One region of the Paenibacillus sp. 2TAF8 genome, then DNA from elsewhere that is predicted to be linked to it. Evidence: predicted binding sites of a transcription regulator. Region 1 holds the regulator's gene; the other holds the start of a gene.
What was found. The regulator CtsR, encoded in region 1, represses protease genes until heat stress. The targets are predictions, from matches to a motif close to ATGGTCAATAAAGGTCAAACA.
Positions count from the first base shown of each region.

Region 2: a site for CtsR is predicted at 1,734-1,754, ahead of clpP (ATP-dependent Clp endopeptidase proteolytic subunit ClpP). Genes of this name have one in related genera too.

Region 1 covers NZ_JBFRFN010000030.1:60,056-63,478, reverse strand. Annotated here, with positions in the region: gene AB4Z30_RS27450 (GNAT family N-acetyltransferase) at 1-778, shown strand, start outside; gene AB4Z30_RS27445 (CtsR family transcriptional regulator) at 1,251-1,712, shown strand; gene AB4Z30_RS27440 (UvrB/UvrC motif-containing protein) at 1,744-2,262, shown strand; gene AB4Z30_RS27435 (protein arginine kinase) at 2,291-3,361, shown strand.
Region 2 covers NZ_JBFRFN010000013.1:40,483-43,905, forward strand. Annotated here, with positions in the region: gene AB4Z30_RS19180 (stalk domain-containing protein) at 1-789, shown strand, start outside; gene AB4Z30_RS19185 (hypothetical protein) at 917-1,042, shown strand; gene clpP (ATP-dependent Clp endopeptidase proteolytic subunit ClpP) at 1,046-1,642, opposite strand; tRNA gene AB4Z30_RS19195 (tRNA-Arg) at 1,823-1,897, opposite strand; gene AB4Z30_RS19200 (sugar-binding transcriptional regulator) at 2,428-3,423, shown strand, end outside.

The DNA of each region.
Region 1 (3,423 bases):
TACGTCGCAACTGCCAGCCAAAAAGCAAACTCCAGGTACGATAAAACGGGGAAATCCTGAGCTTGCAGTGTTGAAGCAGGTCTATGATGCTTATGCCGCGCGTTATAATGGAACCTTGAATCGGGATGACGCTTGGTGGGGAAATTCAGTGTTTGTTAAAAAGGGTAGCAAGCAAGCTATATACTATGATGAAGCTGGAGTACCGCAGGGTTATGTATTTTACGAGGTCAAGGAAAGCAAATTTACCATTGGAGAAATAGTCCATCTGAATGAAGAGGCGAGACAAGGGCTGTGGACGTTCATTGCCAATCATGATTCGATGATTGATGAGGTGACTTTACAAGCGCCTGCAAGTGATATGCTTGCATTTCAACTGGACAATCCACGGATCGGGCAAGAAGTGATGCCTTATTTTATGGCACGAATCGTGAGCGTGGAGCAGTTTGTTTCGCAGTACCCTTTTGCAAGTCAGGACTCGCCCGTACAGATCTGCCTTGAAGTCGAAGATACATATGCTCCTTGGAATGAAGGGGTATGGGAATTAAACGTGGCAATGAACGGTACGGCTTCTATATGGAAAAAGGGAGAATCAGTACAGGAAGGTCAGCCGGATCAGCCAATACGACTGAGTATCCAATCGCTCACAGCGTTGTTAATGGGGTATCGCAGACCAGCAGAGATGGCACAGATCGGTAGAATGGAAGGCCCAGCTACCGCGATTCAAGCGCTGGAGAAGGCTATTCCATACCGTGAAACCTACTTGCTCGATTTCTTTTAAGCCTGCAGATATCAAGTATTATTGATCCAAGCAGATACAAAGCGTAATTGAAAGCAATCAGACTTCTCCCGATGTCAGGGAGAGGTTTTTTTGTGTCAGGCGAATATTTCGTGTAAAATCGTAAAAAATGAATAGTGCCCCCACTTGGCAAACCAGTAAAATATGCTATAATGTATATAAAGTCAAAGAAAGTCAAAGTCAACTGAAGGTTAAAACATACTATTTTTAACTGTGATATGATGTTCGGCTTTCTTATTGCTCTCTGATGAAAGTATTGTGGTTCAGATACATGTCATTGGAAGATCAAGGAGATATTTAAAGGACCTTCGTGCTTCCTTTGTTCTCCTGTTTAACATCCGAGGTGGCAAGATTCGCTGTTTCTCTGAGTGGTTAAATGGGTGGAGAAGGTGTACTCTGTGGGGGCGTGTGGGTCCTTATTGACTTAACGTTTCAGACAGTGGAGGATGATTGGATGCGTAATATCTCTGATATTATCGAACGATATCTGAAGGGTATTTTGCATGAAAGTCCCGAAGGAATGATTGAAATTCAGCGTAATGATCTGGCAGATCAGTTTTCATGTGTACCTTCCCAGATCAATTATGTCATCAGCACCCGTTTCACTCTGGAAAAAGGTTATCTGGTAGAGAGTAAACGTGGCGGTGGTGGATATGTTCGTATACAGCGCATTGAATTACCTGCCCAATCCGCTCTGCACAACCATCTTCATCACAGTATTGGTGAGGAGATTGGACAGACTGCTGCGGAAGGCTTGATCTATCAACTGGAAGAGGCGCGTTTCTTAAGCAAGCGGGAGGCCGGGTTGATGCGTGCGGCTGTGTCGAGAGAAGTTCTTATGGTCAAACTTCCTTACCGGGATCAAATTCGTGCCAGAATGTTGAAGGCTATGTTAATATCTTTGCTCGGTAAATGAAAACTATCGGGATCAAAGGAGGTACATCTAAATGCTGTGCCAAGAATGTAATAAACGTCCGGCTACACTTCATTTCACGAAAATTGTAAATGGAGAGAAGACGGAATTTCATATCTGTGAATCATGTGCCCGTGAGAAGGGTGAGATGATTCCTGGAACATCAGGAGGATTTTCCATTCACAACCTACTGTCCGGATTGCTTGATTTTGATCCGGCAGGCAAAAGTTCAGGTGCTGCGCCTGCCAAGACGCTGCAATGTGAAGAATGTGGCATGACTTATGCTCAGTTCAGCAAAGTTGGCCGTTTCGGCTGTAGTTCCTGTTATAAATACTTTGACAGTCGTCTGGATCCATTATTCAAACGAGTGCATGGTAGCACGTCTCATGTGGGTAAAGTTCCTGCCAGAGCGGGCGGACGTATTAAGGTGAAACGACAGATTGCTGATCTGAAGCAAAATCTGAAGCAGAGTATTGCCCAAGAAGAATTCGAAGAGGCAGCTCAGATTCGTGATCAAATCCGTGAACTTGAAAAAGGAATAGCTCAGGAGTAAAGTTTGTCATAAGTAGGAGGGAAGCATGATGCCTAATCTGCGCTTTACAGAGAAGGCGCTCAGTGAGTGGATGCGCAGTGATGCAGCCGATTCTGAGATCGTGATCAGCAGTCGCGTCCGTATTGCACGTAACCTTCAGCATATCCCGTTTCCGATGCTGGCTTCAGATGAGCAATCGGAAGAGGTGCTGAATAAACTGAGCGAAGTACTTCAGTACGATGACGTACACGCCTTTGGTGATTTTACTACACTTGATCTAATCAATATCGACGAACTCGACAAGCGTGTGCTGGTGGAAAAACATCTGATCAGTCCAAGTCTGGCAAATGAATCGAGAAACGGGGCTGTGATCCTCAGTGAGGATGAATCGGTAAGCATTATGATTAATGAAGAGGATCATCTGCGTATCCAGTGCCTCTATCCGGGGTTCCAGGTCAAAGAGGCCTGGGAGAAAGCTTCCGCTATAGATGATGCGTTTGAAGCGCACGTGGATTTTGCGTTTGATGATCGCAGAGGTTATCTGACCAGTTGCCCAACCAACGTTGGAACAGGTGTAAGAGCGTCTGTCATGATGCATCTTCCCGCACTCGTTATGACACAGCAGATCGGTCGTATTCTGAGTGCCGTATCCCAAGTGGGATTAACGGTTCGGGGAATTTACGGAGAGGGTAGCGAGGCGATGGGTAACCTGTTCCAAATCTCCAATCAGATTACACTTGGACAAACGGAACAAGAAGTGATCGACAATCTGCACAGTGTAGTTTTACAGATGATTGGTCATGAACGTACAGCCAGAGAACGGCTCATTACCGATTCCAGACTGCGTATTACAGATCGCGTGATGCGTTCCTACGGAATCTTGTCCCATGCGGCCATTGTAGACACGAAGGAAGCAGCGCAGCGCTTGTCTGATGTTCGGCTCGGTGTAGATCTTGGTTTGCTGGATGGACTATCCATACCAGTAATGAATGAGCTGAACGTGATGACGCAACCAGGTTTTTTGCAAAAAACGTTTGGTGATATGCGGACGGATGAGCGTGATATCTATCGAGCTCAGCTAATTCGTGATACGATCAATGCAGCTAAAAGTTCTGGATAAACTTCCCTAACACTAATAACGGTTTCATGCCGCATTTGCGGCTTTTATATACTAAGGCTTTC
Region 2 (3,423 bases), on a different contig from region 1:
GGACAGCCAAACGTGTATATTAACGGTTTTTATCCTCAGGTTGAAGCAAAGTTGATCCAGGGTCGTTTGTACATTCCGTTCTCTGCAATGAGAGATTATTTGGGTGTACAGGGTAGCTGGGATGCCAAAACCAAAACACTAACTCTGAGCAAGGTAAAACAAAATAACGTAAAGGTGAAATCGACAAAGGCGAATGTAACCGTTAAAAACGCTGAGGTGGATGTGCAGTATCCGCAAGTGAGCGGACTAGCGAGCAAAGAAGCGGAAACAGCGATCAACAAAGTGCTCAAAGATGAAGTGGACAAGGCTGTTGCTGCTTTCAAAAAACAAACGTCTGAATTCGGCGGAGCAACGGCAAAACGTCCGTATGCATTCGAAGCTTCTTATGTGGTGACTTACAATGAGAACGGCGTACTGGGTCTGATCACTCAACGTTATGAGGACTACGCAGGAGCACATGGCATGACATATCGCACCGGTCATACGTTTGCACTCGAATCAGGAAAAGAGTTGACACTGGATGATGTGCTTGCAAACAACAAATCCATGCGTGAAACAATCAGCAAAAAGGTTGGCGAGCAATTGAAAGCGAACACGGGATACCTGAGCGGCTACAAAGGCCTGAACAAAGACCAGGATTTCTACGTGACGCGAGCGGGTGCGGTTGTATTCTTCCAGTTGTATGAGTACACAGCGTATGCGGAAGGTTTCCCTGAAATCAAATTCACGTATAAGGAAATTCTGCCTAAGAGCACCGCACCGTTCAGCAACGTAACGTCTGAGAAATAAGTTTGTCTTAGGTTAAATGAAATCCTTGAATTAATTTAATTTAAAGTCAAGAGCACTTATATCGTTCTTTCGTGAAAAATAATAAACAAGAAGCCTCCGTCAAAGCAAAGATGACGGAGGCTTTTTGTTGTTCAGGCAACACACCCGGTTAACGGGTGTGTTGCCTGTTTGTAATCAAAAAACGCAGGGCGTGCTCACCTATATTCAGGTGATGCCCGCACTGCGCTTATTTTCGTTGTCTCTAGGCAGCTAAAGCTTAGATGCCTTGGGAGCCTACGTTTTGGATTACTTTATCGATGATACCGTAATCGGCTGCTTCAGCAGCACTCATGAAGTAGTCACGATCTGTATCTTTTTCGATACGCTCCAGAGGTTGACCTGTGCGCTCGGAGATGATGCGGTTCAAGGTATCACGCATTTTCAGAATGCGACGTGCGCGGATTTCGATGTCCGACGCTTGACCTTGTGCACCACCAAGAGGTTGGTGAATCATAATTTCACTGTTTGGCAAAGCAAAACGTTTGCCTTTTGCACCGGCATTCAGCAAAAATGCTCCCATAGAAGCGGCCATACCTACGCAGATCGTAGATACATCCGGTTTGATGAATTGCATGGTATCGTAGATTGCCATACCCGCTGTAATGGATCCGCCTGGGCTGTTGATGTATAGGTGAATGTCTTTCTCCGGATCTTCCGCTGCCAGGAATAACATCTGTGCCATGATGGCATTCGCTACAACGTCATTCACGTCGCTGCCAAGGAAAATGATACGATCCTTCAGCAATCTGGAATAAATATCATAGGCGCGCTCACCCCGGTTGCTCTGTTCAACGACCATTGGAATATAACTCACGTGAAAAACCTCCTCGGAAATGTAAATGTTAAATGGGTGTTTATATTTAAACTGTTACCGTATTAACCACATCATAAACAATCTCAAACAAAAAGTCAAAGAAAGTCAAACTAACTTTGAAAAAAAAGAAACCTTTTCGGTTTCGTTGGTTAAATGCATTATGAGCTGTTAAAAATTAAGTGGCGCGCCCGCCAAGAATCGAACTTGGATCTCAGGCTTCGGAGGCCTACGTCATATCCATTGGACCACGGGCGCATAATCACGTACTACCAATTTATGTAGCGCTCTAAATATGTGACAGCAATAATGATTATAGCTTATGCACTGGTGAATTGCAAGCAGTTGCTTTGGATGCAAATGGTGCGGTTTTCCTTATGACGAAAGGACTCACGTTGTCTTCCATACATGGGCAGAGCTATTTCGCAGATGGTTTGAATTGTTTCGGAAATGATCATGATGAAGAAGAGTGGATAAAGCTTGTATTTCAGTACATGCTATAAGAGGTTTTGGACATGCCATATAAAAATTGAACACAGCAACATATAGATGCTCTCTATGCATTTCTTCTATATATGGTGTGATAGCTGTTGTTCCTCATGTTAACGTGTGAGGGTTGTGAAAATTGGCGCGTACAAACGCCTGCTACCCTTTCGAAATAAGCAATCGAAACACTTGCATCTCGCGTCAGTTTTAGGTAGAATAAACGTGGGACCTAAAAAGTTAACCCGGGACATTTTAAGGCCATGAAGAAAGCTTGGAACATGAAGCTTGCGGGAGTGGAAAGCATGCGAACGATCTTGGAAGTGCAAAAGCAGCTTCTGCCCGATCTCATGGATGTCTTGAAGAAACGCTATACGATTCTGCACCAGATCATGTTATCGGATGTGATTGGACGGAGAACGTTAGCCAATTCCATGCAGATGACCGAGCGGGTTCTGAGAGCTGAGACCGATCTGTTAAAGGCTCAGGGACTTATCGAAATTGACAGTGCAGGGATGAAGATCAGTGAGGCGGGGTACAATTTGCTGCAGCAATTAGAACCTGTCGCGAAAGAGCTGTTTGGATTATCCGAACTGGAAGAGCGAATCAAGCAAGCCTACGGTCTGCAAAAAGTAGTTGTGGTTCCTGGTGATTCGGATGTATCTCCTTACGCCAAAAGGGAACTTGGAAGAGCTGGAGCGAAAGCTCTCAGCAGTATCATGAATGACAACGACGTTGTCGCTGTAACAGGCGGATCAACAACGGCCGAAGTCGCAGAACAACTCACACCACCAACTTCAATGAAGGGTGTCTGGTTTGTACCGGCACGCGGCGGGTTGGGAGAGAGCCTGGAAATTCAGGCAAATACGATTGCATCCACGATGGCAAAACGGACAGGGGCTCAATACAAACTCCTGCATGTACCGGATTTGCTTAGTGACCATGCCTATGAATCGCTGATCCAGGACCCGGGTGTTCAGGAGATTTTACAGCTGATCAGGCAATCACGCATCGTTATCCATGGCATTGGTGATGCTGTGGAGATGGCGAAGAGACGCAAGCTTGCACCGGAGATCATCGACGAACTTCAGGAGCAAGGGGCTGTATCGGAGTCTTTCGGGTATTACTTCAATGGTCAGGGTGAGGTGGTACATACCATGCTTACACTGGGTATGCGGCTTCAGGATATTGAACGCACCGATGTTGTCATTGGTATTGCGGGCGGCAAAAGCAAGGCAGCTGCCATTCATTCCGTGCTGCGGTTCGGGCAGGAAGATATTCTGATTATTGATGAGGCTGCG